DNA from 2 places in the Mesorhizobium sp. B263B2A genome. Region 1 is predicted to be linked to the other one. Evidence: predicted binding sites of a transcription regulator. Region 1 holds the regulator's gene; the other holds the start of a gene.
The links. Region 1 encodes PhoB, which activates phosphate uptake and scavenging genes when phosphate is short. Its sites were predicted from a motif close to TGTCATNNANCTGTCAT; they were not measured.
Positions count from the first base shown of each region.

Region 2: a site for PhoB is predicted at 4,873-4,889, ahead of LB568_RS13870 (RNA degradosome polyphosphate kinase). Genes of this name have one in related genera too.

Region 1 is NZ_JAIUIU010000004.1:146,570-161,824, forward strand. Features, by position in the region: gene pstA (phosphate ABC transporter permease PstA) at 1-752, shown strand, start outside; gene pstB (phosphate ABC transporter ATP-binding protein PstB) at 749-1,552, shown strand; gene phoU (phosphate signaling complex protein PhoU) at 1,576-2,283, shown strand; gene phoB (phosphate regulon transcriptional regulator PhoB) at 2,300-2,989, shown strand; gene LB568_RS09975 (ROK family protein) at 3,308-4,552, opposite strand; gene xylF (D-xylose ABC transporter substrate-binding protein) at 4,823-5,863, shown strand; gene LB568_RS09985 (sugar ABC transporter permease) at 6,007-7,323, shown strand; gene LB568_RS09990 (ATP-binding cassette domain-containing protein) at 7,339-8,151, shown strand; gene LB568_RS09995 (CHASE domain-containing protein) at 8,302-9,942, shown strand; gene LB568_RS10000 (YMGG-like glycine zipper-containing protein) at 10,040-10,285, opposite strand; gene LB568_RS10005 (hypothetical protein) at 10,369-10,695, opposite strand; gene LB568_RS10010 (hypothetical protein) at 10,830-11,006, opposite strand; gene LB568_RS10015 (sensor histidine kinase) at 11,155-12,186, opposite strand; gene LB568_RS10020 (DUF1328 domain-containing protein) at 12,366-12,530, opposite strand; gene LB568_RS10025 (response regulator) at 12,743-13,537, opposite strand; gene LB568_RS10030 (NepR family anti-sigma factor) at 13,762-13,965, shown strand; gene LB568_RS10035 (sigma-70 family RNA polymerase sigma factor) at 13,969-14,520, shown strand; gene LB568_RS10040 (response regulator) at 14,563-15,012, opposite strand.
Region 2 is NZ_JAIUIU010000007.1:38,854-54,108, forward strand. Features, by position in the region: gene LB568_RS13855 (YqaA family protein) at 1-108, shown strand, start outside; gene LB568_RS13860 (disulfide bond formation protein B) at 196-714, shown strand; gene ppx (exopolyphosphatase) at 1,072-2,607, opposite strand; gene LB568_RS13870 (RNA degradosome polyphosphate kinase) at 2,607-4,808, opposite strand; gene LB568_RS13875 (zinc-finger domain-containing protein) at 4,953-5,198, shown strand; gene LB568_RS13880 (FAD-dependent monooxygenase) at 5,218-6,456, shown strand; gene LB568_RS13885 (TIGR02117 family protein) at 6,697-7,362, opposite strand; gene LB568_RS13890 (amino acid ABC transporter ATP-binding protein) at 7,475-8,224, opposite strand; gene LB568_RS13895 (amino acid ABC transporter permease) at 8,303-9,460, opposite strand; gene LB568_RS13900 (amino acid ABC transporter permease) at 9,465-10,652, opposite strand; gene LB568_RS13905 (amino acid ABC transporter substrate-binding protein) at 10,716-11,744, opposite strand; gene LB568_RS13910 (DUF2182 domain-containing protein) at 12,178-13,077, opposite strand; gene LB568_RS13915 (DUF1326 domain-containing protein) at 13,085-13,720, opposite strand; gene LB568_RS13920 (cystathionine beta-lyase) at 14,019-15,197, shown strand.

The sequences.
Region 1 (15,255 bases):
CGCTCATTCTCGGCGCCCTGCTCTACAAGGGCCTGTCGGGCGTCAATCTTTCGGTCTTCACGGAAATGACCCCGCCGCCCGGCGATGCCGGCGGCCTGCTCAACGCCATCTACGGCAGCATCGTGATGACCGTCATCGGCATCATCGTCGGCACGCCGATCGGTGTGCTGGCCGGCACCTACATGGCCGAATACGGCCGCTTTTCGAAGCTCACCACCGTTGTGCGCTTCATCAACGATATCCTTCTGTCGGCGCCGTCGATCATCATCGGCCTGTTCGTCTACGAATTGATGGTTCGGCCGATGGGGCATTTCTCGGCGATGGCCGGCGCCGTCGCGCTGGCTATTCTGGTTATCCCCGTCGTCGTGCGCACCACCGAGGACATGCTCAATTTGGTGCCCAACGCCTTGCGCGAAGCCGGCACCGCGATCGGCGCGCCGCGCTGGGTGGTGATCCGCTCGGTCGCCTACCGCGCCGCGCTTTCCGGCATCGTCACCGGCATATTGCTGGCCATTGCCCGTATCTCCGGCGAGACGGCACCGCTGCTGTTCACCGCGCTCAACAACCAGTTCTGGTCGAGCAATCTCAACGCGCCGATGGCCAGCCTGCCTGTCACCATCTTCCAGTTCGCTCTCAGCCCCTACGAGGAATGGCAGCAACTGGCCTGGACCGGCGCACTCATCATTACATTGACGGTTCTCGCGCTCAGCATCTTTGCGCGCAGCCTGACCGGACGCAGAGAGGACAAATGAGCCAGATGTTGTCTCCAGACATGACGATCGCCGCCGAGGCAGCCGCCAAGGCAAAGATCGAGGTCAAGAACCTCAATTTCTACTACGGCCAGTCGAAGGCGCTGAAGGACATCACGCTGTCGCTGCCCGAACGCAGCGTCACCGCCTTCATCGGACCGTCGGGCTGCGGAAAGTCGACGCTGCTGCGCGTCTTCAACCGCATCTACGAGCTCTATCCCAGGCAGACAGCCGAGGGCCAGGTGCTGCTCGACGGCAAGAACGTTCTCGACCGTTCGCAGGACCTCAACCTCTTGCGCACCAAGATCGGCATGGTGTTCCAGAAGCCGACGCCGTTCCCGATGTCGATCTATGAGAACATCGCCTTCGGCGTCAGGCTCTACGAGAAGATCAGCAAGGCCGAGATGGACGGCCGCGTCGAGCAGGCGCTGAAGCGCGCGGCGCTCTGGACCGAGGTCAAGGACAAGCTCAATGCCAGCGGCCTCAGCCTTTCGGGCGGCCAGCAGCAGCGGCTCTGCATTGCCCGTACCGTGGCGGTGAAGCCGGAAGTCATCCTGCTCGACGAGCCGGCCTCGGCGCTCGATCCGCTGTCGACCGCCAAGATCGAGGAACTGATCGACGAATTGCAGGCCGACTACACGATCGTCATCGTCACCCACAACATGCAGCAGGCGGCGCGCGTGTCGAAGCAGACGGCCTTCATGTACCTGGGCGAACTGGTCGAGTTCGACAAGACGGAGAAGATCTTCACGTCGCCCCGCGAAAAGCGCACGCAGGACTACATCACCGGCCGCTTCGGCTGATCACGCATACGAGGACCAGGATCATGGCCGAACACACGGTTGCAGCCTTCGACGAAGATCTCGGACAGATCAGCAGGCTGATCAGCGACATGGGCGACCTCGCCGGCTCGATGGTCGGCGGTGCCACCAAGGCGCTGCTGAACTCCGACAATGCGCTCGCCCAACGCGTCGTCTCCGATGACGCGATCATGGACGCGCGCCAGCGCGAGCTGGACGACCGCGCCATCACGCTGATCGCCAAGCGCCAGCCGATGGCCGACGATCTGCGCCACGTCGTCGGCTCGATCCGCATGGCCGGCGATCTCGAACGCATCGGCGACCTTGCCAAGAACATCGCCAAGCGCGTCGGCACGGTCGGGCTCTCCGCCACGCCGCGCGACCTGTCGCACTCCATCGACGCGATGGCGCAGCTGGTGCTGATCCAGGTTCAAGGTGTCATCGAGGAATATGCGGCGCGCGATGCCGCCGCACTGGCCAAGCTGCGCGCCGACGACGAGCGTATCGACGTCAAATACACTTCGGTGTTCCGAGAACTGCTGACCTACATGATGGAAGATCCGCGCAACATCACCGCCTGCACGCATCTTCTGTTCTGTGCCAAGAACCTCGAACGCATCGGCGACCACGTGACCAACATCGCCGAGAATGCGTATTATGTGCTGACCGGCACGCAGCTGCCCGCCAATCGCCCGAAGCAGGACGAAACCGCGATGTCGGCGCCGGCGGCATAGCAGGGGTGACCAGCCGATGATCGCGCCACGCATCATGGTGGTGGAGGATGAGGAGCCGCTAGGGGTGCTGCTCCGCTACAATCTGGAATCGGAAGGCTACCAGGTCGAGGTGGTGACGCGCGGCGACGAGGCGGAGATCCGCCTGCAGGAGAACGTGCCCGACCTTCTGGTGCTCGACTGGATGGTGCCGGCGGTGTCCGGCATCGAACTCTGCCGGCGCCTGCGGATGCGGCCCGAGACCGAGCGGCTGCCGATCATCATGCTGACCGCGCGGGGCGAGGAGAGCGACCGCGTGCGCGGCCTGTCGACCGGCGCCGACGACTATCTGGTCAAGCCGTTCTCGACGCCGGAATTCATGGCACGCGTCAAGGCGCTGCTGCGCCGCGCCAAACCTGAAGTGCTGTCCAGCGTGCTCAAGGTCGGCGATATCGTGCTCGACCGCGAATCGCACCGCGTCTACCGCAAAAAGAGCGAGATCCGGCTCGGACCGACCGAGTTCCGCCTGCTCGAATTCATGATGCGCCATCCCGGCCGGGTGTTCTCGCGCAGCCAGTTGCTCGACAATGTCTGGGGCGAGACGATCTACATCGACGAGCGCACCGTCGACGTGCATGTCGGGCGGCTGCGCAAGGCGGTCAACAATGGCCGCATGCCGGATGTGATCCGCACGATTCGTGGGGCGGGCTACGCGATCCGGGAAGATTAGGTTCTTCGGCGCGGAAGGTTAGACAGTCGGATTTCGTGCTTAAGCCGGATCGCTTTACCTTGGCGATTCGCGAAAACGTCCATTGCTTCGTCATCCACGGGCGGAGCAAGGAGCGAAGCGACGCGGCGCAGACCCGAGGATCCATGCCGCGACTTCGAAGCGTTGCCTCGGTGCGGAATTCTGCTCCGCTGCACTCCGTGGCCAAGGTCGCGGCATGGATCCCAGGGTCTCCGCGACGGAGCTTCGCTCCTGCTCCGCCCAGGGATGACGAAGTCGTGAGGCTTTGTCCAACCCACGGGTGTTACGATGGCTTCGATTTCACGCCACGTTCTTCCCAGCGGCGCCCCCTCTCGCCTGCACGCCTGGCGCGAAAATTTCCTGGTCGACGAAGGTCAGAGCGCGCATGGCGCAGCCTTCGCGGATCAGCGGCAGTTCGTTCGGCTCGGTGTCGAAGGAGATCGATTCCGAGTGCTGGCCACCGGCGGTCCGGGCAATCGCCTCGCGCAAGGCCGGCTCGATCAGGTCGAAGGCGGCGGCGCTGACGCCGACCATGGCGACGGGGGCGGGATCGATCAGCGCGAACAGGCTGCCCAGGCCATAGCCGAGCGCCTCGCCGGCCTTGCGATAGGCCTGGCGCTCCGGGCCGTCCTTCTCGCGCGCCGAGGCCGCCAGCGTCCGCATGTCGGCGTCGCTGACGTCGACCGGTTCGGTGTCCTCGCCAAGCTGCCTCGCATTGCGCCAGATAGCATAGTTGCCGGCATAGGCCTCGACGCAGCCGCGCCGTCCGCAGCGGCAGAGCGCGCCGCCCGGCCGGTGGATCATGTGGCCGAACTCGCCGCCCGAGGAATGGGTGCCGGTGAACAGTTCGCCCTTCAGCACCAGGCCCATGCCGATGCCATGCGACAGCAGAATGGCGATGAAGTCGTCGCGGTAGCGCTCGGGATCGCGCCAGCGCAGCGCCACCGCCATCATGTTGCAGTCGTTTTCCATGGTGGCGGGGATGCCGAACTCGGCTTCGAATATGTCGGCGAAGGCGATGTCGGTCTGCGGCGTGATCGGCGACCACAGCATGGCGCGCGCCTCGGTGTCGGTGATGCCCTGGATGGCCAGTGCGATGCGGGCGACGCTGCGGACGTCGACGTCGGGATCGTCGATGCGGCGCCGCACGATGGCAACGCATTCGCCGATCAGCGCCTCGCGCGACATGGTCAGCGTGTCCAGCCGGCGCTGTTCCTCCGATATCACCTGGCCGGCATAGTCGATGACGGCGACCGACAGGAAATTCAGCGACAGCACCACGGTCATCACCGCCGCCGCCTCCGGGTTGAGTGTGAGGCCGACCTGCGGTCGGCCGCGTTTCAGCGACCCGGCCTCGCTCGGCTTGCCCTCGGTCAGGACGCCTTCGCCGATCAGGTCGGAGGAGATCGCCGAGATGGTCGAGTGGCTGAGGCCGGTGGTCGCGGCGATCTCGGTGCGCGAAGGCTGACCGGCACGGCGCACGGCCGCGATCACCATCGCGCGGTTGCGCCGGCGCAGATCGTCGTGGCGGATTCCGACCGACATGTTTCCCACATCCTCCCGATCGCCGCGGCCTTTCGTGCCTCCCGAACGCCGCCAGCGAAGCCACCAAATACTGGCAGAAGCGCCCCACGCTGTCATTATTTATTCCGGAGCTCGAAAAAAAGTCCGCGGCACCTCAAAATCCATCAGAATCATTGTTGACAGTGTTCCGGCGATGGACCAGTGTTTTTTCGAGGCTCGAAAAAATAGGGGCCTTTGTGCCGGCCTTAGGGCCAGTTTGGTCGCGCCATACGCGGCGCAGGGAGGAATATCATGAAGAAATTCACAGCCGCCATCCTGGCGGGTGTCGCCATGTCGCTGACGCTTGCGTCGGTCGCGCAGGCGAAGGACAAGGTCATCGGCGTTTCCTGGTCCAATTTCCAGGAAGAGCGCTGGAAGACCGACGAGGCCGCGATGAAAAAGGCGATCGAGGCCGCCGGCGACAAGTACATCTCCGCCGACGCGCAGTCCAATCCCGGCAAGCAGCTCACCGATGTCGAAAGCCTGATCTCGCAAGGCGCCAATTCGCTGATCATCCTGGCGCAGGATGCCTCGGCCATCGGCCCGGCGGTGCAGAAGGCGCTGGACGAAGGCATTCCGGTCGTCGGTTATGACCGCCTGATCGAGAACAAGGACGTCTTCTACCTGACCTTCGACAACAAGGAAGTCGGTCGCTTGCAGGCCAGCGCGGTGTTCAAGGCCAAGCCGGAAGGCAACTACGTCTTCATCAAGGGCTCGGGTGCCGATCCGAATGCCGACTTCCTGTTCTCGGGCTCGATGGAAGTGCTCAAGGAAGCCATCGACAGCGGCAAGATCAAGAATGTCGGCGAAGCCTATACGGACGGCTGGCTGCCCGCCAACGCCCAGAAGAACATGGAACAGTTCCTGACCGCCAACGACAACAAGGTCGACGCGGTGGTCGCGGCCAATGACGGCACCGCAGGCGGCGTCGTCGCGGCGCTGACGGCGCAAGGCCTTGCCGGCACCGTGCCGGTGTCCGGCCAGGACGGCGACCATGCGGCACTCAACCGCATCGCGCTCGGCACCCAGACCGTGTCGGTGTGGAAGGACGCGCGCGAACTCGGCAAGAATGCCGCCGAGATCGCCTCGCAGCTGGCCGACGGCAAGAAGATGGCAGACATCGCCGGTGCGAAGGACTTCACGACGCCTGGCGGCAACACCGTCAAGTCGCTGTTCCTGACACCGGTTGCGATCACCAAGGACAATCTCAACGTGGTCATCGACGCCGGCTGGATCAAGAAGGACGAGGTCTGTGCAGGCGTCGCCGCCGGCAGCGTCGCGGCCTGCAACTGATCTCGAAGACGTCAGACAATGAAGCGCCGCGGCTGTCAGGCCGCGGCGTTTTTTCAGGAAGATTTGTGTTTCCGCCGCGGGCGGGTAACTTCCAGGCTCTATTCCGGCATCCGCGTCAGACGGCAAGCCGGCGGGAGGATTTCATGACCGACACGACCTCAAATGCACCGGCCGACACCGCGCGGGCATCGGAACTTGGCGCGGTCGCCCGGTTTCTGAAGGCAACCGAACTCGACACACGCATGCTTGGCATGGTCGGTGCGCTGCTGGTCATCTGGATCGGCATTCACATCCTGTCGGGCGGACTTTTCCTGACGCCGCGCAATCTCTGGAACCTGTCGGTGCAGACGTCCTCGGTCGCGATCATGGCGACCGGCATGGTGCTGGTCATCGTCATGCGTAACATCGACCTTTCGGTTGGCTCCGTCGAAGGTGTGATCGGCATGATCATGGGCGTGGCGCAAGCCGAATTCCTCATTCGCGTCATCGGCTTCCAGCTTGGAAACCCCTGGCTCTGGATCATTGCACTGGCCGCCGGTGTGGTGCTCGGTCTCCTGATCGGTGCGTTCCAGGGCTTCATCATCGCCTACCTCGAAGTTCCCGCCTTTATCGTGACATTGGGCGGCCTGCTGGTCTGGCGCGGCATGGCATGGCTCATCACCAACGGGCGCACGGTCGCGCCGCTCGACGCCACATTCCAGCTGATGGGGGGCGGACCGAGGGGCTCGATCGGCGCCACCGCCAGCTGGATCATAGGCGCCGTTGCTTGCGCGGCTGTCGCTTTCGCGCTGCTCAACGGTCGATCGCAGCGCAAACGGTTCAACTTTCCGCTGCGTCCGGTCTGGGCGGAAACCTTTCTCGGCGTAGTCGCCTGCGCTGCCATCCTTGGCGCGGTGTGGATCGCCAATTCCTATCCGTGGCCAATCGGCATCGTACGCCAGTACGCTCAGCAGAACGGCATCGCCATTCCCGAAAATGGACTGTTCATCGCCCACGGCATCGCCATACCGGTGCTGATGGCGGTCGCGGTCGGCATCGTCATGACGTTCATCACCAAGCGCACCCGTTTCGGCCGCTACGTCTTTGCCATCGGCGGCAATCCGGAGGCTGCCAATCTCGCCGGCATCAACACCCGCTGGGTGACGATGAAGGTGTTCATGATCATGGGCGTGCTGGCCGCGATCAGCGCTGCGATCTCGTCGGCCCGTCTTAACGCGTCGACCAATGCGCTGGGCACGCTGGACGAGCTTTTGGTGATTGCCGCCGCCGTTATCGGCGGCACTTCGCTTGCCGGCGGCTCCGGAACGGTGCTCGGCGCCATGCTTGGCGCGCTGCTGATGCAGTCGTTGCAGTCCGGCATGGTGCTGCTCGGTATCGACTCACCGCTGCAGAGCATCGTCGTCGGCGCCGTGCTCGTCGTCGCGGTCTGGCTCGATACCGTCTACCGCAAGCGGGTCTAGGGAAGGAGAACCATCATGGCCGACAACACCGCTCCCGCATCTGCTCCCGCCGGCACGTCGCTGGTCGACATGCGCAACATCTCGATCGCCTTTGGCGGCATCCGTGCCGTCGACGACGCCTCGATCGATCTTTTCCCCGGCGAGGTCGTGGCGCTGCTCGGCCACAATGGCGCGGGCAAGTCGACGCTGATCAAGATCCTGTCCGGCGCCTACAAGCGCGATGCCGGCCAGATCTTCGTCAATGGCGAGGAAGCGGCGATCTCCAACCCGCGCGACGCCAAGAAATACGGCATCGAGACGATCTACCAGACGCTGGCGCTGGCCGACAATGTCGACGCCGCCGCCAACCTCTTCCTCGGCCGCGAGCTGATGACCGCCTGGGGCACGCTCGACGACGTCGCCATGGAGGCCGAGGCGCGCAAGGTGATGGGGCGGCTCAATCCCCGCTTCCAGCGCTTCAAGGAGCCGGTGATCAAGCTGTCTGGCGGACAGCGGCAGTCGGTGGCGATCGCGCGCGCGATCCTGTTCAACGCCCGCATTCTGATCATGGACGAGCCGACCGCCGCACTCGGTCCACAGGAAACGGCACAGGTCGGCGAACTGGTGAGGCAGCTCAAGTCGGATGGCATCGGCATCTTCCTGATCAGCCACGACATCCATGATGTGTTCGAACTGGCCGACCGGGTCTGCGTGATGAAGAACGGCCAGGTCGTCGGCACCGCGCGCACCACCGACGTGACGCAGGACGAGGTGCTCGGCATGATCATCCTGGGTAAATGTCCTCCGGGAGCCATTCCGGGGCCGGGCGCGCTGAAGATCGCCGCCTGAGGCGTTTTGTCGGTCCGGCATCGGCCGATCGGGCACGGCCGGTTGCCGTTCACGTGATGTACCAGCGATCACGATGGCTTGGCCTTGCCATTGTGTTGACCCGGCGACTTGCCCATAAAGGTCCGATATCGCTCATGGATCGCATCACCATTGAAGAAACTTTTTCCAATCGTCGCGTTCGTCGCCGTCGCGCTGATCAGCATGACCATGGCGGGGTTCGCCTATTTCGCGACGCAGGAAGCCGCCCGCATCAAGTTCGAAGGGGCGGCCGACGATGCGCTCAACCGAATCGAGAGCCGTATCGACCTGCATCTGTCGCTGCTGCGCTCCACGCAGGCTCTGTTCGACGCCCGTAACGGCGACATATCGCAGAATGAGTTCAAGGCATTCTTCAACGCGCTGGATATCAAGGACAATTTCGCCGGCCTGCGCGGGATCGGGTTCCTCCAACTCGTCAAGACGGGCGACGAGGCGGCGGTCGAACGCGATATCCTCCACGATTTCGGTGCCAGCCATCCGGTCTATCCGGATACGACGCAGCCCTGGCGCGCGCCTATCACTCTGTTCGAGCCGCTGGATCCGTCCAACCAGGCGAGCATCGGCTACGATATGTTCAGCGAGCCGGTTCGGCGCGCGGCGATCGAAAAGGCAATGGCGGACGACCAGCAGCACGCGAGCGGGCTGGTGCAACTCGGCCAAGGCACCGGCGCTGCGCAGACCTTCACCGGCTTCCTGGTCTTCGTGCGGCTCAACGTCGAAACCGCGCCCGAGGTCATCAACGCATCGCGATCCTCGACCGCGGGCTTTCTCTACGCGTCCTTCCGGGCCCGCGACCTGTTCCAGATCGCGCTCAGCCGCACGCCGCTGCTGCCGGTCAACACCGAGATCTATGACGGCGCGGCGAACGGCGACAATCTGTTGTTTCGGTCGGAGACGCCACCGGCTTCGTCGTTTGGCGATGGGCTACTGGTCACCCGCAAGATCATGGTGGCAGGCCGTCCGTGGACCATATTGTTCAGGCCGACCAGCGCCTTTTCGCAACCGTCGTCGCGCGCCATCCCGGTGATGCTGGGGCTGTTCGGCCTGCTCGCGGCGGGCGCCATCGCGCTGGTGGCGCGCTATCAGGAACGGGCTTACGAGGCGGCATCACGTCTGCACGAGACGACCGAAAAGAGCCTGCTCGAAAAGGACCTGATGCTGCAGGAGATGAAGCATCGCATCAAGAATTCGATCACCAGGGTGCTGGCGATCGCGCGACAGACGGCGTCGCGGGCGACCGACGTCAACGAGTTTTCCGCATCCTTCTCGGCCAGGCTGCAGGCGATGGCGGCTTCCCAGGACATGCTGACGCGCTCGCGCTGGCAGAAGGCGGATCTCGCCGATCTGCTGCGCATCGAGCTTGGCCAGGTGTTCGGCAAGGAACTGCCCGAGGGGCTGCTGTCAGGGCCGGAGGTACTGCTCGACGAGACGACGACGCAGTCGCTTGGCCTGACCTTCCATGAACTGGCGACCAACGCGCTGAAATATGGCGAAGCCGGCAATTCCGCCAATTCGCTTGGGAGTGACTGGGCGCTCAAGGTGGACTGGTCGCTGGAAGGGCGTGGGCGCGAGCGGACGCTGGCGCTGAACTGGCGGGAGGCCGGGAAAAAGAAAGTCGAGGCGCCGTCCGAAACCGGATTCGGCACCAAGCTGATCGACCTCAACGTCACGCGCGAACTGCGTGGCACGATCAAACGCGATTTTCAGGCCGATGGTCTGAAGGTGGAGATCAGAATTCCGTTGGTCGGCTGAGGTTCAGCCTGTCAGCAGGGACAGCCACAGATTGCCGGTCATAAAAAAAATCCGGAGGCCGGACACGGCCTCCGGATTTGCATTCCATTATCGCGGATTAGTTGCAGCGTGCCGTGTAGATGCGGCCATGGCGGTCGCGATACTGGCAGTAGCCGTTCTGCAGCTTGCGCACCAGCAGACCGGAACCGGCGCCGACGGCCGCACCAATCAGCGCGCCCTTGCCACCGCCGACCAAGCCGCCGATGCCGGCGCCGATCAAGCCGCCGCCAACCACGTCCTGCTCGGTGGAGGTGCAGCCGCTTAGAGCAGCCACCGCAACCATGGCAATAATCATCTTCCGCATTGAGTCACTCCTCACTTTGTGTCCACACTTTGGTAAGCACCAGCAGCCATTTAGCATGAAACAACGGGCTTTGCTGCTCCAATTTATTGTTGGCTAAGGTCGCCTTTTTCTGGGCGCGCCGCGTTCGATGCCACGACGAGGCTGGATATCGCCAGCGAGGCGTCGAGACTGCCATCGGTATGCACATTCCAGACGATCCGATCATAGTCATCCTCGAGAGCGGGATCGACGGCGAGGCACTTGGCGACGACATGTTGCGCCTGCCCCCGCACATCGCCCACGGCGAAGGGACGCTCGGCGGTGCATTCGTCGGCGGTCGCAAAGACGCTGACCGGAACCTGCAGCTCATGACAATCGGCCATCGAGTTGGTGCAACCGATGACCAGCAACAGTGCAGCGATGTGTTCCATGGCGAACCCTCTCGCCATAATAACGGTCCAGATCGGCCAAAAGTTCCTGGTTCCTGGGGGTGGCTAGCGAATAATGGCTGTCGCGAGCAGCTAACATCACGTCCCCGTTGCCGGCGGGGCAGGACGGATCGCAGTCAGGTCAGCCTGAACACGGTGACCAGGAGAATTGTCGCGGCCGCGGCCAGGACCACACCCCAAAGCAGACCGTGATGAGGCGGGGAAAGCGGTTCCGCGGATGCTTCGGGATCCTGGAATTCGCCCATCGAAACACGGGCGGCCTGTTCCAGTCTGTTCATGTCGGAGACGGTCAAGCATTCCTCCCAATACCTTGTTGCAACCCAAGCAAGTTGCAGCAGTATCTGGGTAAAACAGCATCCGCCCTTATGGTGAACAGCCGGTTAATGGTGAACAGCCGGTTAAGGATCTCCGGCCGCCGCGCGCTCCCGGCCACCGCGCTCATTATGTCTCGAAATTGCTATGCGGAACGACAAGGCGGTATTCGAGGTGGCCATCCACGATATCGAGGTTCGCGGTTCCATTCAGGGACGTGGGCACCACCCGCTCCAGCGCGACGCTGCCGAAACGCTTTTGACTGCCTCGGCCGCCATTGGTTCCGATGGCTTCGGCCCATGTCAGCGACAGGACGACCTCACCGGCGGCTGCGGTGTTGAGATCGGCGCTCACCTCGACGAAACCATCCGGCCGGGACAGGGCGCCATAGCTGACCGAGTTGACGGCGAGTTCATGCATCGCGAGGCCAATATGCAGTGCGGCGTTGGGATTGAGGTAGGGATTGGCGCCTCGGAAGCGAAGGCTGTGCGATGTGCTCGTGCCATAGCGGCCGACCTGGCTGGCCACCAGTTCATGGAGGGCCGCGCCGCGCCAGTTGGAAGAAGTCACCAGGTCTTGGGAGGACGCCAGCGACTGCAGTCGGCCACGAAAACGGGTCAGGAAATCGCTGATGCTGTCGGAATAGCGGCCGGTCTGGGTCGCTATGCTCTGGATGATCGCCAGCAGGTTCTTCGAGCGGTGGCTGACTTCGCGCAACAGCGTCGTCAATGTCTGTTCGCGGCGCTTCTGCTCGGTCGTCTCGACCATTGTGGTGACCACGCCTTGCACATCGCCGCCGTCGCCATGGTCGGCATCGACCCAAACCTGGAACCAGCGGATGCCATCTTCGCCCGGAACACTGATCTCAAGCCGCTCCGGATTGCCGGTCGCGACCACATCGCCCTTTGCGGCGCGGATGCGGTCGGCCTGCGCTGTCGGCAAGATGCCATTGCCGTCGGCGTTATCGGAGACCCAGGGCGCACGCATGTTGCGGGCCCATACGGTCTTCATCTCGCGATCCTGATAGAGGACGGAAATGCCGGCATTGTGCAGCGCGTGGAGAAGCGCCCGGCCAAGCTGCATGCCGCTTTCCGCCGGATGCAGCGCGATGACTTCGTCACTCCCCGCGCCTTCCGTCCTATCTGAAGTCTTGGAGCGCATCGGTCAATCTGTCCACCCCTGCTAGGCTGAACGGTTCCCTGGCAAATGGGTTCCCAAGGAAAAACCAGCTTCCAAATAGCGGTCCGCCGGACGGCGTCCGTTTGAGGGACACCGCCCGGCGGTGGCTGGAAACCGTTTGAGGGGTGCGGCTTCCAGTGTTCGCCTGAATGAAGGTCGCCTCATGCTCGCCTGAACAAACCGGCAAGAAGCGAGATGATCAGGAAGGCGAGAAAGACGAAGAACAATATCTGCGCTATGCCAGCAGACGTGCCGGCGATGCCGCCGAAACCAAGCGCGCCGGCTATGATGGCCACGACGAGAAATACGAGCGCCCAGTAAAGCATGGTTCATCTCCTTCCGAATGGTGCGAGCAAAACGTGGGTGGTTGCGGTTTGTTCCACCATTTGCTGAAAAAGACGACGCTTGCAAACGGTTCGGGGGAAATCGCTGATGAGGGAACCCCGGCTTTGCAAAAGGGCCGCCAGATGCGTCGCATCTGGCGGCCCTTGCCGTGAAGTCCTGCTATCGGTCGGATATTGCGGCCAGACGGCCGGGCCTATGCGGCGGCCTTGGCCTGACGGTCGAAGAACAGCGCCTGGCTGATCAGCGCCTTGACCATGTCGGGGTTGAACGGTTTGGTCACCAGGAAAGCTGGCTCGGGGCGCTCGCCGGTCAGGAGGCGCTCGGGAAAGGCAGTGATGAAGATGACCGGCACCGACGTTGATGACAGGATCTCGTTGACCGCTTCGATACCCGAACTGCCGTCGGCGAGCTGAATGTCGGCCAGCACCATCTTCGGCCGTGTCTTGCCGAACATCGTCACCGCTTCGGCATGGGTGCGCGCCGTTCCCACGACGCGATGGCCGAGGCTCTCGACCATCTCCTCTATGTCCATGGCGATCAACGGTTCGTCCTCGATGATCAGCACATCGGTTGCCACCTGGCGAGAGATCTCATTGCTCGCCTGGGCAAGCAGCTCGGAGAATTCCTGGTCGCCGACGTCGAGGATCTCGGCCGCCTCGTCCTCGCTGAAGCCTTCGACGGCGACCAGCAGGAAGGCCTGCCGGGGAAGCGGAGCGATCGCATTGAGATTGGCGGCTGCGCGCTGCTCCCATGCCGATTGTGCCTGCTCCTGCGGAACACGGATGGCGACCGACGTGAACAGTTTGGCGAAAACCTTGTAGAGGGCGATACGGTCGCTCGATGCTTCGGGAAAGATATCGACATCGGCAATGATGGCCTCGAGCATCGCGGCGACCAGCGCATCTCCGCTCTCCTGGGATCCGGAAACGGCGCGCGAGAAGCGGCGCAGGAACGGCAGGTGCGGGGCGATGGTGGCGGATAAACTCATGGTAGGACGTCTCCCTCAGAATGACGCGATTGCCTGGATTTGCAGGTCAAGCTGATTGCAAGCCCAGTTAACATAACGCGGGCCCTCCGAAAAAGTTCCGACGCAAATGGAACGAATGGGCGCGAACGGCGTTGGGGGTTGGGATGGGCGACCAGACGAGGATGCCGCTTGCCTTGTGTCGAGTTGAATTCAAGCGGCTTTCGTGCTGGGAATATAAGGGCGAAATGAAGGATATGACCAAAGAAATTTTGACTGGCGCCGCGGGCAGGCGCCGGAACGGTTCGGGCGACCCGCTCGGGCCGAACTCCGAAATCGGACGCAAACTCAAGCAGTATTACGACGAGCTGGTCTCCGACGATGTGCCGGATCGCTTTGCCCAGTTGCTCAGGCAACTGGAACGGACCGAACCCGCGCAGAAGAAGGACTGAGGCATGGCAGCGGTCTCCCAGGGCTTCAAGACCGATTTGCTTGGGGCGATCCCAAGCTTGCGGGCCTTTGCCGTGTCGTTGACGCAGAATGCCGACAAGGCCGACGACCTCGTTCAGGAGACGCTGGTCAAGGCGTGGGACAAGCATGAGAGCTTCCAGCCCGGCACCAATCTCAAGGCATGGCTTTTCACCATCCTGCGCAATGAATTCTATTCGCAAATGCGCAAGCGCGGCCGCGAGGTGCAGGACAGCGACGGCATCATGACGGCCAGGCTTGCGGTGCATCCGGCCCAGCACGGCCAACTGGACCTCAAGGATTTTCGTGGCGCTCTCGAGCAATTGCCGGAAGACCAGCGTGAGGCCATCATCCTCATCGGTGCTTCGGGCTTCTCCTACGAGGAGGCCGCCGAAATCTGCGGTTGCGCGGTCGGAACGATCAAGAGCCGGGTCAGCAGGGCCCGCACGCGCCTGCAGGAAATCCTGAAGATCTCCGGTGAAGACGAATATGGTCCCGATGCGATCTCGACCCAGGTCACAGGGACGGCAGCACATTGAAGCATGCCTAGTAGCAGGAACCCGGATGCTGCCGCGTCGGTCTCAATCAGGCGAGGCACGTCCGTAGGCCAGCGCCACCGCTTCGACCAGATCTTCGCCTGAATAGGGTTTGGTGACCAGCCTCACCCCTGGAAACGTTGCCTTGATCTCGTCCGCATCCGAATAGCCGGAGGCAAACACGAAGGGGACGCCTGTTTCACGCAGGCCCGCGGCGAATTCGAGCGTCGAAGTGCCGCCCAGCATCAGATCGACGATGGCCGCGTCGAATTGCGTTGCGACCTTTCGGCCATCGACCTCGGTCAGGTCGCGGGCAATCACCACCTCGCCTGCACCGTGGTCACGGCAAAGCTGCTCGACATCCATGGCTATGAGGAACTCGTCCTCCAAGACAAGAATGCGCAATCCATCAAGTAACGGGGGCACGGGCAATGGCTCCTTGAAACGGTGGGAGTCATGATGGTTATTTGGGCCGTTGTCATTTAAAAAAGACATGCCGCCGCTCGTCTAACAGAGACATCCCGCCGCTCGTCGGAACTTCGATCCCGGCAAAGCGTTTCAAATCTTGCCTGCCGCCCGGCGGGCGCTCGAGGAGGGGGGTCGAAATGCCAAGCCAGAATGGGCGCTTTTCAGCTGATGGATCGCAAGCTGGTCGTCTGGCGCGACGGCGGTTGCGAGGCGCTAAAGCAGCTCGGGAGGGCCGCCGAGTTCTGACGCAATGCATCTTGCCAGATCGGG
Region 2 (15,255 bases), on a different contig from region 1:
TATGGCGAGCCGATCAGGGAGTTCATCGAGAAGCGCCTGGGATTGATCGTTGGCGCCGGCGCGGCTGCCCTGATTTTGCTCTATATATTGGTCAAATACGCGTTCTGATCCATGTCGCCCAAAACTGTGTAGTGGCTTTGGGACAACGGCACGGACAAGGAAATAGCCGGACGAATTCAGCGGACGAAAGACCCAATGACAGCCATCATGAATGCCGATACCGGACGCCAGCGGACGCGAACCGCCCTGTTTCTCGCCGTCGCCATGGCCGCCACCGTCGGCTCGGCACTCTGCTTCCAGTATATCGGCGGCTACATCCCCTGCCATCTCTGCCTGGAGCAGCGCACCCCCTACTATATCGGCGTGCCGTTGATGGTTCTGGCGGTGATTGCATCGATGCTGCGCGCACCCGCATGGCTGACGCGCGGCCTGCTGGGCATCGGCGGCCTGCTGATGCTCTACGGCCTCTATCTCGGCGTCTACCACTCCGGCGTCGAATGGCAGTGGTGGGCGGGCCCGACCGATTGCACGGCGGGCGCCGGGCCGGTCGACACCGGTGGCAAGGGCGTGCTCGACGCGCTCGACAAATTCGTGCCGCCCTCCTGCGACAAGGCCGCGCTGCGCATCCTGGGCCTGTCGCTGGCCGGCTGGAACGCCATCGCCAGCCTTGTCCTAGCAGCCGTCGCCTTCCGCGGCGCACTTTCCCGCGACTGAGCCTATTCGCGTGAGTGGCACGACGCAGAGTTAGAACGAAAATTCAGCAGGCTGAATTGCATGGCGTGGCTTTCGACGCCGAGCCAGGTCGACCCCCACTCCGTCTCGGCTTCGCCGAGCCACCTCTCCCCCGATCGACGGGGTAGAGGAAGGGCGCGAGCCTATTGCCGCCAACGCTTTTCCAACGAGGCTCCCTTCCTTTCCCTCCGGAGGGGGGAAAGGTGGCGTTGCGAAGCAGCGACGGATTGGGGGAAGCCGGTCATCAAACGCGAAGCCGCTGGCAAGTGGCGCGATTGAGTTGACATAATATCCGAATATCCGCGTGGGTCAGATAAATCACGCTCCGGCAGGCCGTGTTCATTTCACCGACATGCTCGGGCCGCCCTCGACGGCCAGCACCAGCCGGCGGTTGGTTATCCTTGCCAGTTGCGCTAGGCGCCCGGCCGGCCGTTCGCCATAGAGGTCGGCCAGGGATGCCGGCAACACCAATGCCAGCACGCCGTTGGCGCGCTGCTCCCACTTTAGCCTGGGCATGATGCCGGGCATCGAGGCCGTCAGCAGATAGACGACGCGCATCATCGCCGCCAGAACCCGGGCACGTTCCAGATAGCGCGGCGTCGCCAGCGCCTTGATTTCGGGCGCGATGGATTCGTTGAAGATGCCATCGTGGCGATAAGCGTTGGCCAAGGCCAGGAAGGCACGGCCGGGATGGTCCACGCCGAAGAAGGAGGCGTGCGCGATGATGTTGAGCGATTGCCTGCCGCGATACTCCGGATGGGCGCGCCAGCCTATATCGGCCAGCAATGCGGCGGCGTGGCGGTAGCGCGCCTCGTCCTCCGTCTCATCGATGCCGAAGGCGGCAAAGGATTTTGCCGTCCAGTCGACCAGTTCATGCGAATGGGTGAGCGAGCGCGAGCGCAAGCGGGCGAGTTCCTCGGATGCCGAAATCAACGGATCGGCCTTCTGCTCGGCCTCGTCGAGCAGCGAATAGAGAAAGCCTTCGCGCACACCGAGCGCCGAGACGATGATCTTCGACGGCTGCATGGCCGCCATGATCTCCTGCAGGACGATAGAGCCGTAAGGCAGCAGCGAGCGGCGATTTTTCGATACGCCTTCAATGCCCTTGATCTTCTCGATCTCGGCTTTTGCCACCTGCTTGAGAAAGGCCGTCGCGCTCTCGGCGGATATCTCGTAGTGGTGCATGACGCCAAGCGGGTAGTTGGTCATCTCCATGTGCAGCCGGGCGAGGTTTCGCCAGGTGCCGCCGACGGCGTAGAAGGGCCGGCCCTGCCCGCCCTTCAACAGCTTGGCCCGCGCCAGTTCGTCGCGCGCGATCTTCTGCGCCTGGGTAAGCGAGTTCTTGGCCATGTCCTGCAGGCGCAGGCCACCCAGCGGCAGCGTTATGCCATCGCCGATCGCCTCGCCATTGACGTCGACCAGTTCGAGGCTGCCGCCGCCGAGATCGCCGGCGATGCCGTTGGCCGGGTGGAAGCCGGAAATGACACCGAGCGCCGAATAATAGGCCTCCTGGCGACCGCTGATGACACGAATCTCGGTCTTCAGCACCTCTTCGGCGCGGTGGATGAAATCGGGACCATTGATCGCCTCGCGGGCGGCGGCGGTGGCCAAGACATACATGTGCTCGGCGCCGGCCTGGTCGGAGAGCGCACGGAAGCGGCGGAACTCCTCCATCGAGCGCGTCACCGCCTCGGGATCGAGTTTGCCGGTCGAAACGATGCCGCGGCCAAGGCCGGCCAGCATCTTTTCGTTGAACAGCATGGTCGGCGAACGCGCCAGTCCCTCATAGACGACAAGGCGGATCGAATTCGACCCGATGTCGATGATGGACAGCGGTCGGCGGTCCTGCAGCCGGCCCTGGGAATCAGACAGCATCAGCCGGACGCTGCGGCGTTCTTCTTGCGGCGCTTGAACTGCGCGATGCGCTTGGGCGCGTGCGACTTCAGCGCGTCACCCCGTCCCGACAGGCTCGGATTGGTCATGAAATATTCCTGCGCGTTGAACGGTTCCTCGCCCTCCTCCAGCACGACGCGCCGGGAGGTTCCATCAGCCAATACGTCGAAACTTTGCTGATTGTCCATGATGTTGCCGAGCATGATCTGGCCAAGGACCTGTTCATGCACAGTTGGATTGGTGATCGGCACCATGGTCTCGACGCGGCGGTCGAGATTGCGCGGCATGAGATCGGCCGAGGAGATGTAGACGATCGCTTCGTCCGAGGGCAGGCCATGGCCATTGCCGAAGCAATAGATGCGGCTGTGCTCGAGAAACCGGCCGACGATCGACTTCACCCGGATGTTTTCCGAAAGCCCCGGAACCTGAGGCCTGAGGCAACAGATACCGCGCACGACGAGGTCGATCTCGACGCCGGCGCGGCTGGCATCATAGAGCGCATCGATGATGATCGGGTCGACAAGCGCGTTCATCTTCATCCAGATGCGAGCCGGCTTTCCTTCCAGCGCATGGGCGACTTCGGCGGAAATGTGCTTCAGAATGCGGCTTCTCAGCGTGAAGGGCGAGATCGCCAGCCGCATTTCGTCGGTCGGCTCAGCGTAGCCGGTGATGAAATTGAACAGCTGGGCGACGTCGCGGGCGATCGTCGGATCGGTGGTGAAGAAGGACAGGTCAGTATAGATGCGCGCGGTGACCGGATGGTAGTTGCCGGTGCCCAGATGCACGTAGTTGCGCAGTTTGCCGTCTTCGCGGCGCACCACCAGCGACATCTTGGCGTGGGTCTTGAGTTCGAGGAAACCGAACACGACCTGCACGCCGGCGCGCTCCAGATCGCGCGCCCAGCGGATGTTGGCTTCCTCGTCGAAACGGGCCTTGAGCTCGACAAGCGCGGTCACCGACTTGCCGGCCTCGGCCGCATCGACCAGCGCGCGCACGATCGGGCTGTCGTTGGAGGTGCGGTAAAGCGTCTGCTTGATCGCCACCACCTCGGGGTCGGCCATGGCCTGGCGCAGGAACTGCACCACGACGTCGAAGGATTCATAGGGGTGGTGGACGATGATGTCCTTCTCGCGGATGGCGGCGAAACAGTCGCCGCCATGCTCGCGGATGCGCTCGGGAAAGCGCGGATTGTAGGGCGTGAACTTCAAATCGTCGCGGGCGACCGCCACGATCTCGGAGATCTGGCTGAGCGCCAACGGGCCGGTGAGCACGCTGATACGGCTCGACGAGACGCCAAGCTCGCCGGCGACGAAGTCGCGCAATTCGCTGGGCATCAGCTTGTCGAATTCGATGCGGATCACCGAACCGCGGCGGCGGCGCTTCAGCGCCGTCTCGAACAGGCGCACGAGGTCTTCCGATTCCTCCTCGACCTCGATGTCGCTGTCGCGGATGATGCGGAATGTGCCGGAACCCTTGACCTCATAGCCGGGGAACAGCTTGCCGATGTAGAGGCCGACCGCCTCTTCCAGCGGGATGAAGCGGACATGGTGCTTGCGGTCCGGAAGACGGATGAAGCGCTTCAGCGCCACCGGCAGGCGCAAGAGCGCGCTCATCTCCTCGCCATTCTTGCGATGGCGAAGCTGCAGCGCCATCGAGAAACCGAGATTGGGAATGAACGGGAATGGATGCGCCGGGTCGATCGACAACGGGGTCAGCACCGGAAATACCTGGTCCTGAAAATGCTCTTCCAGCCAGGCCTTCTCATCCTTGGTCAGCGCATCCCGCGTAATGGTCTCGATGCCTTCCTTGTTGAGCAGCACGGTCAGCGCCGATAGACTCTTCTGCTGGTCTTCCTGCAGCCGCTCGACCTCGCGCAGCAGCTGTTCGAGCTGCTGTTCGGGCGTGCGGCCGTCAGGGCTCTTCAAGACGATGCCCTCGCGCACCTGGCCGGCGAGGCCGGCGACGCGGACCATGAAGAACTCGTCGAGATTGGCGGCCGAGATCGACAGGAAGCGGACGCGCTCCAGAAGCGGATGATTGGTGTTCAGCGATTCCTCGAGCACGCGGCGATTGAACTGCAGCCAGGAAAACTCGCGATTGACGAAACGGTCTGGATTGCCGCCCTCCGGGCTCGCCGCCTCGACATTGATGAATTCGCTCTGCACCGGCTTCAGTTCGTTCATTGTTCCTGCTCTTCCCACCAGCTCGGCCGGTTAACCGGCTTAACTTATCCTCTGACAGGCTTTTGCGACAGTTTGATTTCATCGATCTTGCAAAGAGACCTGTTATGATCCAGATGCATGCGAGACTGCGTTAAGGAGACGACGATGGCAGGCGGTTCCATTCCCCATTTCCAGAACGATGCGGGCTTTCCGGCAATCGACATCGGTGTCAAGGAATTCATGTGCACGGGCGCCAACCCGCCTTTCGACCATCCGCATGTGTTTCTCGACATGGGCGATGACAATGAGAAGGTCTGCCCCTATTGCTCGACGCTCTACCGCTATTCGCCGAAGCTGAAGGCGACGGAAACGCTGCCGGCGGGCTGCCTTTACATCGACCAGGCCGCCTGATCCTTCCGCGACGGACCTGATGGATGACAAGCGCTCCCGGCAAGTCGTCATCGCCGGAGCGGGCGTTGCCGGGCTGACCGCGGCGCTTGCCTTCGCCGAACGCGGCTATCCCGTGCAGGTGTTCGAACAGGCGCAGCGGCTGGAGGCCGTGGGCGCCGGCATCCAGCTTTCCCCCAACGCGACACGCATCCTGCGCCAACTCGGCACGCTCGACCGGCTGCTGCCGGCGGCGGTGCGGCCCGAGGCGGTGGTGCTGAAGGACGCAAGGACGTTGCGCGAACTGGCGCGTGTACCACTCGGGCAAGCCGCCGAAGAACGCTGGGGGGCGCCTTATCTCGTCGCCCACAGAGCCGATCTGCAGAGCGCGCTGACCGCACACGTTGCCGAAAACCCGAATATTCATCTGGTCAAGGGTACGCGCGTCAGCGGCGCTGCCACAGGCGATCATGGTGTGACGGCGACACTGGAGACGGACGGCAAGACTGTCCAGTCACAGGGCTTCCTTCTGGTCGGCGCCGACGGCGTGTGGTCATCCGTGCGCGCGGTTGTCGATCGAGCTCGGGGGGGATCGTCAAGAAGCCGTTTTTCCGGCGAACTGGCCTGGCGCACGACTGTTGCCGCCGACAGCGGCGCCGGGCAAGCCTTTGCCGCGATTGGGGCGGCTGATTGCGTCACGACTTTTCTGCATCCGGGATTCCACATGGTCGCCTATCCCGTCAGCAAGGGCGATGCCTTCAACCTTGTCGCCTTCACCAAAGGCGAGCGCATTGCCGAGGGCTGGTCGGGCCATGCCGATCCCGTCATCCTTGCCAATGCTATGAGCGGCACGGCGGCAGCCCTTGCAAGGCTGGTGGAAATGGCCGGCCCGTGGCTGACCTGGCCGCTCCATACGGTCGACCAGAAGCAGCACTGGACGACACCAACCGGCATCGCCCTGATTGGTGACGCCGCACATGCGATGACCCCATTCGCGGCACAAGGGGCCGCCATGGCCATCGAAGATGCCGCAACGCTTGCCGGGGTAATTGCCGACTTCCCGGCCGATCCGAAGCAGGGCCTGGCGATCTGGGAAAATCTCAGGCGACCGCGCGTCGAGAAGGTGATCCGGCGCGGCGCGCTCAACCGGCTGGCCTGGCATGCCTGGGGTCCAGTGGCATTGGCTCGCAACCTGGTGCTGGCGACGCGGCCAGCGGAAAAGCTCGCGGCGGATCTGGACTGGCTCTACGGGTGGGAGCAACCGAAGATTATCAGGCGGTAGGACATCGAGACAATAAAGAAACCGATGGGCTGGCGGGGACAGCGCCCCCTCTGTCCTGCCGGACATCTCCCCCACGAGGGGGGAGATTGGCAGCTTTGGCGCCGGCGTCCTTTTGCAAACGTTGGAGATTAGCGAAAGCCGGAGCGAGATCCGATCTCCCCCCTCGTGGGGGAGATGTCCGGCAGGACAGAGGGGGGGCGCGAAGGAACGCGACGTTTGCCAATTCGCGAAATGCGCACACTAATTGTACAAGCTCAACGACCACCCAAGCGAAGCCGGCAGCGGGTTCCACCAGCCGGTGCGCAGGCCTGCGGTGCGCAGCGCCGCCGCCGTCCAGGTGTTGCAGCCGACCAGCGCGTTGAAATGGCCGTTCGCCTCGTAGAAGCGGTCGAACCTGGAATAGGCCGCATTCTCGATGACGATTGGGCCGCCGGCCCCTTGCTGAAAGCTGGCTGCGATAAAATCAAGCAAGGCCGCAAAACGGTCCTCGCCGATGTCGAAGCTGGCGACATCGGGATGCGGTTCAACGATATCGCCGGTGACATCGACATGCACGACCGAGGCGTCGATGGTCAGTGCTTTCATTACCGGAATGGCCTTCAGTTGCGACCAGGTCGGCGTTTCCAGATAGAAGGCGCGGCCACCCCAGCCAAAGACGATATAGCGCACCTCGGGACTGTCGGCCGGGATGCCAGCCTCGACCAGGAAACGAAAGCGCTGGCGCACGGCATCGTCCACCGGAATGGCGATGTCGGTGTGGATCGGGTTCTTCAGCACCAATATGTGCCGTGTGCCCTCGCCCGCCGCGGCGGCCGGCCACAGCGGCCGCGGCAACAGCGTGCCGAGCGTCGCGGCGAGCGCGGCCGCTATCAACAGCAGACCCAGAAAACGGCCGAGTTTTCTCATGAGGCAGCGACTTTGCGGCTCAGCCGCGTTCCAATGCAAGCGATCCGCTCGCTCAAATGCAAGGAAGCCCGGCCGTGGTGCGGCCGGGCTTCCTGAACTGGCGTCGGAGCGCTCAGTGCAGGATCTGCGACAGGAACAGTTTCGTGCGCTCGTGGCGCGGGTGGTCGAAGAACTCGGCCGGCGTGTTCTGCTCGACGATCTGGCCCTGGTCCATGAAGATCACCCGGTTGGCGACCTTGCGGGCAAAGCCCATTTCGTGGGTGACGCACAGCATGGTCATGCCCTCCTCGGCCAGGCCAACCATGGTCTCCAGCACTTCCTTGATCATTTCCGGATCGAGCGCCGAGGTCGGCTCATCGAACAGCATGATGCGCGGGTTCATGCATAGCGAGCGGGCGATCGCCACGCGCTGCTGCTGCCCGCCGGAAAGCTGGCCGGGATATTTGTTGGCCTGTTCCGGGATCTTCACGCGCTTGAGGAAGTGCATGGCGATTTCCTCGGCCTGCTTCTTCGGCGTCTTGCGCACCCAGATCGGCGCCAGCGTGCAATTTTCCAGGATGGTCAGATGCGGGAACAGGTTGAAGTGCTGGAACACCATGCCGACCTCGCGGCGCACCTCGTCGATCTTCTTCAGATCGTTGGTCAACTCTTTGCCGTCGACGATGATCTTGCCCTTCTGGTGCTCTTCCAGCCGGTTGATGCAGCGGATCATCGTCGATTTGCCGGAGCCGGACGGGCCGCAGATGACGATGCGCTCGCCGCGCATCACCTTCAAATTGATGTCCTTCAGAACATGGAACTCGCCATACCATTTGTGCATGGCGATGATGTCGATGGCGACATCGGTGGTGGAGATATGCATCTTGGCGGCGTTGACCTTGATCTCTTCCGCGCTGACGGCATTTTCGGTGGCCATGACGGGGTCCCCTTGCTTTTTTGTTTAGCGTTTGTGGCCGGTGTCGAGCCGGCGTTCAGTGTACATTGAATAGCGCGACATGCCGAAGCAGAACAGCCAGAACACGAAGGCTGCGAAGACGAGACCGGATTTCGCGGTCTGCGCCGTCGCCCAATTGGCGTCGGAAAAGTTCTGCTTGACGATGCCGAGCAGGTCGAACATCGAGATGATGAGGACCAGGCTGGTGTCCTTGAACATGCCGATGAAGGTGTTGACGATGCCGGGAATGACCAGCTTCAGCGCCTGCGGCAACACGATCAGGCTCATCTTCTGCCAGTAGCCGAGGCCGAGCGAATCGGCGCCTTCATACTGGCCCTTCGGGATCGCCTGCAGCCCGCCACGCACCACCTCGGCCATATAGGCGGCTGCAAACAGCGACACGCCGATCAGCGCCCGCAAATACTTGTCGAAGGTGACGCCGGCCGGCAGGAACAGCGGCAGCATGACGGAGACGAAGAACAGGACGGTGATCAGCGGGATGCCGCGCACGGCCTCGATGAAGATGACGCACAGCATCTTGACGATCGGCATCTTGGAGCGCCGGCCGAGCGCGAGCACTGTGCCCAGCGGCAGCGACACGGCGATGCCGACGAAGGAGAGGCTGAGCGTGATCAGCAGCCCGCCCCAGCGCGAGGTTTCGACATGCGGCAGACCGAACATGCCGCCGACCAGCAGGAAGAAGGAAACGATCGGCAGCACCAGGAAAAGCAGGATGGCGTTCAACCCCTTGCGCGGCACGCGCGGGATCAGCATCGGTATCAGCAGCGCCGCGAACAGGATGGCGACCACGATCGGCCGCCAGCGCTCCTCGACCGGATAGGTGCCGAACATGAACTGGCCGAACTTGGCGTTGACGAAGGCCCAGCAGGCGCCGCTCCAGCCATCCGGCTGAATGCCGCCTTGCGCCACGGTCGCGCAGACGGTGCGATCCGGCCCGGTCCACACGGCATTGATGAACGCCCAGCCGATGACCTGCGGCAGCACCCAGGCGACGATGATGATGCCGAGGATGGTCAGGATGGTGTCGCCGACCGTGCCGACCAGGTTCTTGCGCACCCAGGCCATCGGACCGCTGACGCTTGCCGGCGCCGGCTGCGCCAGAGCCATTTCGGTACGCACCCAGGACATGTCGTGTTCCTGCATGGTCCTACCTCTCCACCAGCGCCATTCTGGCGTTGACCACGTTCATGACGGCCGATGTCACCAGGCTGAGGATGAGATAGGCGATCATCATGATCAGCACGCCTTCGACCGCCTGGCCGGTCTGGTTGAGCACCGTGCCGGCGGTCGCCGTCAGGTCGGGATAGCCGATGGCGATGGCCAGCGAGGAGTTCTTGGTCAGGTTCAGATACTGGCTGGTCAGCGGCGGAATGACGATGCGCATGGCTTGCGGCACCACAACCAGCCGCAGGATCGATCCGGACCGCAAGCCAAGGGCTGCGGCGGCTTCGGTCTGGCCCTTGCTGACGCCCCTGATGCCGGCCCGCACGATCTCGGCGATGAAGGCCGCCGTGTAGCAGGACAGCGCCAGATAGAGCGACAGGAACTCAGGCTTGACCTGAAAGCCGCCGGTCAGGTTGAAGGTCGACTGTTTCGGAAGATCGAAGCTCAGCGGAAAGCCGCTCAGCACATAAGCGAGCAGCGGCAGCCCGACGATCAGCGCCACGGAAGTCCACAAAACAGGAAATTGCTGGCCTGTCGCCATCTGCCGCTGACGCGCCTTGCGGGCGACGAACCACGCCATGGCGATGCCGACGACGAGCGCGACCAGGATCAGCCAGGAGCCGTCGCCCCAGACCGGGCGCGGAAAGTAGAAGCCGCGCTGGTTGAGGAAGGAGCCGAAGGGCAGGTTGTAGCTGTCACGCGGCGGCGGCAGCACGGCCAGCACGCCCGAATACCAGAAGAAGATGACCAGCAGCGGCGGAATGTTGCGGAAGATCTCGACGTAGACGGTGCAGATCTTCTGGATCAGCCAGTTCTTCGACAAACGGCCGATGCCGATGACGAAGCCGATGATGGTGGCGGTGATGATGCCGGCGACGGCAACGATGATGGTATTGATCAGGCCGACGACGATGGCGCGGCCATAGGTCGAGTCCGACGTATAGGCGATCGGCGTGTCCGAGATGTCGAAACCGGCGCGTCCCCTGAGGAAGCCGAAACCGGAGGCGATGTGCAGGCGCTGCAGATTGTCGATGACGTTCTGCACGATCCACCAGACAGAGCCGAACAGCACGATGACGACCAGCGTCTGGAAGAAGAGACTGCGGACTTTCGGATCATTGACGAACGAAGCCCGGCTTGGCTCCTCGCGAAGGATTTCCTGCGATGCCATGCGACCATCCCCTGGAAAGAGAAACCGGGAGGCAGACGATCTGCCTCCCGGATCACATTTCGGTCAGCGGATCGGCGGAGCGTATTGCAGGCCGCCCTTGGTCCACAACGCGTTGATGCCACGGGCGATCTTGAGCGGGCTGCCCGAGCCGACATTGCGGTCGAACATTTCGCCGTAATTGCCGACGGCCTTGACGATGTTGACGACCCAATCGTTGGAGACACCGAGATCGGTGCCGATCTTGGTGTCGGCTTCCTGGCCGAGCACGCGCTTGATCTCCGGACTGGCGGAATTCTTCATCTCATCGACATTGGCCTTGGTGATGCCGAGTTCCTCGGCGTCGAGCAGCGCGAAATAAGTCCACTTGACGATGTGGTACCACTGGTCGTCGCCCTGGCGCACCGCCGGTCCGAGCGGCTCCTTGGAGATGATCTCGGGCAGCACGACGTGATCCGCCGGCGAGCCGAGGGTCAGGCGGATGCCGTAGAGACCCGACTGGTCGGTGGTGTAGACGTCGCAGCGGCCGGCGTCATAGGCGGCATTGACCTCTTCGAGCTTCTCGAAGACGACCGGGTTGTACTCCATCTTGTTCGCCTTGAAGTAGTCGGCGAGGTTGAGCTCGGTGGTGGTGCCGCTCTGCACGCAGACGGCGGCGCCCGAAAGCTGGAGGGCCGAGTTGACGCCCGGCAGCTTCTTGGCATTGATCATGAAGCCCTGGCCGTCATAGTAGGTGACGCCGATGAAGTTCAGGCCAAGTGCCGTGTCGCGGTTGATGGTCCAGGTGGTGTTGCGCGACAGGATGTCGACTTCGCCGGACTGCAGGGCGGTGAAGCGCTCCTTGGCGCTGAGCGGCGTGAACTTGACCTTGGTGCCGTCACCGAAGACGGCGGCTGCGACAGCGCGGCAGAAATCCGCATCGATGCCCTGCCAGTCACCCTTGTCGTCCGGCGCCGAGAAGCCGGCGAGGCCTGTCGAGACGCCGCACTGGATGAAGCCTTTCGCCTTGACCGTATCGAGCGTGGTAGCCGATGCGGCCGACGCCATCAATCCAAGCGCAGCGGCGCCAAGAATGCCGATAGCAATGTGTTTCATGACCCACAGACCCTTTTCTGTTTTCAGGCAAAACCTGATCTTTTTTCCCGTGTGAACGCAGCTCCCATTCCGGCCCATTCCCGGAACCCCGCATCGTAAACCGACGCGCTGCCTCCCATTCACGGACAGCATCGAAGGCGATAATTCCCGTGAGGTCAAGGGAAATGACTGATTTCCAACGTGTTTGAAAATCGATTGCCCCGAATGCCTGAATTGCGGACAAGAGCGCCCGCGATTTAGTCATGAGCGCAAATAAAGTCGGCATGATCAGCTTTACGTAAAGTGAGGTTCCCGGTCGGAATCCGTCCTTGCCCGTTACTCCGCGTTACTGGCGTCCCGCCGCGATCGACTGACATCATCTGTCTCCGGACAGACACGATCCGTCTCGGAGCAGACACGGCCGCGGCGTTCGCGGGCGAGGATGCGAAGCTGTTCAGGATGCCCCGACGATGAACCAGACGCCGATTGCGGCCATCAGCACGCCCGTAATGCGCGGCACCAATTGCCCGGTGGGGATGATCTTCTCAAGCAGGACGAGCGCGGCGATGCCGGCGATCCACAGCACGTTCATGACGCCGCCGACGAACAGCAGGGCCATCAGCGCCCAGCAGCAGCCGAGGCAATAGGCGCCGTGTTCGATACCGAGCCGAAGCGCGCCGAACGGAGCGGAACGGAACCCGCCATGGCTGCCCAGGAACGCGATCGGCGCCTGGCATTGCCGCAGGCAGACGCCCTTCATCGGCGTCCATTGATAAAGGCCGGCCCCGATCAGGACGAGACCGCCGAGGATCGCGCTGTCGGTCGCCATCGAAGGGCTGAGCAAGGCAAGGCCGGCGAGCAGCCATTGCGCGACGGTCGCCACCAGGCTGAAGACGACCCAGACCGCGAGATAACCGGCAAAGAACCATCCCGTCGAGGCAATGGGCCGGCCGTCGGTCCTCGCCTTGCGGCCGACACCGGCATAGAGCAGCAGCATCGGCGCCACCGAAGGCGTCATCATGCCGACCATCATCACCGTCCACATCGTGAAGATGAAAGCGAAATCGGCCGCTGCCCAGGCCCGGAAAACGGGCGCCGCGGTGGCGCCCATGTCCGTGCTGGTCATGTCCATGCTGGTCATGTTCATGCTGGTCATGTTCATGCCGGCCATGTTCGACATGTCCATTTCGGCCATGCCGCCGTCGGCGCCGGCCGGAGCAGGCGAACCCGGCATGGCCATGTGAGCGGCGAGCCACAGCACATAGGCCCAGGCGAGCATCGCGATCACGACGAGCGCGGCCGTCACGACCGCGCGGTCGCGCCGCAGCACCGCCTCGAGGGCCGTGTCGCTCATGGTCGGCTCAATGCACGACGCCGCTTTGCGTGAGATGCAGATTGGCAAAGTGGCTGTGGGAATCGGCCAATTCGAACGCGATCGGACCGGTCGCATGGGTCCAGCCGCGCCCGATTTCGGCGAGTGCGTATTCGAAGCCGCGCGGAAGGTCTATGCGCGCCCGATGGTCGGCGCCGGTGATGGGATTCTTGATCGGCTCGCCATGGCCCTCGGTGATGCCAGGCACGTGCAGATGGCCTGTCCTTGCATCGACGTCGACCTTGAAGTCGATGGCGGCGAAGATCGGGTCATGCAACGTTTCCAGCGTGGTCGAGAAAACCTGGAATATGGTCGCGCCGGGCTCGGTGTCCTCGCCGCCGAGAATGCGAAGCAGGGCTACGCGCTGCGCCTCGCTCGCCCGTTCGTCGATGACCACCGCGGCCTCGCCGCCGCCTTCATGAATCGCGCCAGGCCAACGAAACACACCCGCAAAGCGCAGGCCATCGAGCCTGGTATCGCCATGATAACCGCTTTCGACTTCCATGCCGACCACAGCCTGGCAGAAACCATATGTCGGCAAGGCGTTGAATTGGCATGGGCAGCCATAGGCGCAGTTGCAATTGACGAATTCACGCGCCTTTAACATCCACTTGACGTTGGGCATAACGATCCCTCCCATTGTTGTTCGGCGGGAGCGAGAAGCGGTGATGCGGATGCCCAATTTGCCAGTGCGTTAGCCGCTGCCGGGATTGAACATCCGGTAAGATTGGCCCGCCTATTTGTATTAGACACCCATCATATACCTTTTGCAGCGGCTTACAATATCCGGCGGCCAGATCGCACCCGGCAAAGCTGTCCTCGAATTGGCATATCCGAAGTCCGTCCCGTGGCGGCGGCTGGCTGTTGCACGGCCCATGGCGCCGCACTATGGCTAGCGCCTTGTCAAGACGAGGCGACCAAGAATGGTGAATGACGGCAGCGGACCGGGCAAGGTGGGCATCAACACGCGGCTTGCCCATTCGGGCAACAACCCGCACGACTATTTTGGCTTCGTCAATCCGCCGGTGGTGCATGCCTCGACCGTGCTGTTTCCCAATGCCGCCGCGATGGCGGCGCGCAGCCAGAAATACACTTACGGCACGCGCGGCACGCCGACGACGGACGCCCTTGCCCACGCCATCGACGCGCTGGAAGGCTCGGCCGGCACGATCGTGGTGCCGTCGGGGCTTGCGGCGGTGACCGTACCGCTGCTCGCCTTCGTATCGGCCGGCGATCACCTGCTGATCGTCGATTCCGTCTACCACCCGACCCGCAATTTCGCCGACACGATGCTGAAGCGGCTGGGAGTCGAGGTCGAGTATTACTATCCCCATATCGGCGCGGGCATCGCCGCCCTGATCAAGCCCAACACCAAGGTGGTGTTCACGGAATCGCCGGCCTCCAACACGTTCGAGGTGCAGGACATTCCGGCCATCGCCACCGCCGCGCATGCGGCCGGCGCGATCGTGATGATGGACAACACCTGGGCGACGCCGCTCTACTTCCGTCCGCTCGACCATGGCGTCGACATCTCCATCCATGCGGCGACGAAATATCCGGCCGGTCATTCCGATGTGCTGCTCGGCACGGTCTCGGCCAATGAGCGTTGCTGGAAGCAGCTCTATGAGAGCTTTTGCACGCTTGGCTGCTGTGCTGGACCCGACGATGTCTACCAAGTGCTGCGCGGCCTGCGCACCATGGGCGTGCGGCTGGAGCATCATCAGCGCAGCGCGCTCGCCATCGCGTCGTGGCTCGAGGGCCAGCCGGGCGTGGCGCGCGTTCTCCACCCTGCCCTCCCCAGCCACCCTGATCATGGCCTGTGGAAGCGCGACTTCTGCGGTTCCAGCGGCATCTTCTCCATCGTGCTTGCCGGCGGCGGCCAGAAACAGCAGCACGCCTTCCTCGACGCGTTGCGGATCTTTGGGCTCGGCTATTCCTGGGGCGGCTACGAGAGCCTCGCCGTGCCGGTCTGGCTCGGCGATCGCGTCGTTGCAAAAGCTGCCTATGAAGGCCCGTTGATCCGCCTGCAGATCGGCCTCGAGGATGTCGACGATCTGAAGGCGGATATCCAGCGTGGTCTGGCCGCCGCGGCTGCCGCCTGACCGCGCGTACGGGCCGGCTGCCGAGCAGAATCAGCAAACGACCGCAAGGCATTGACGC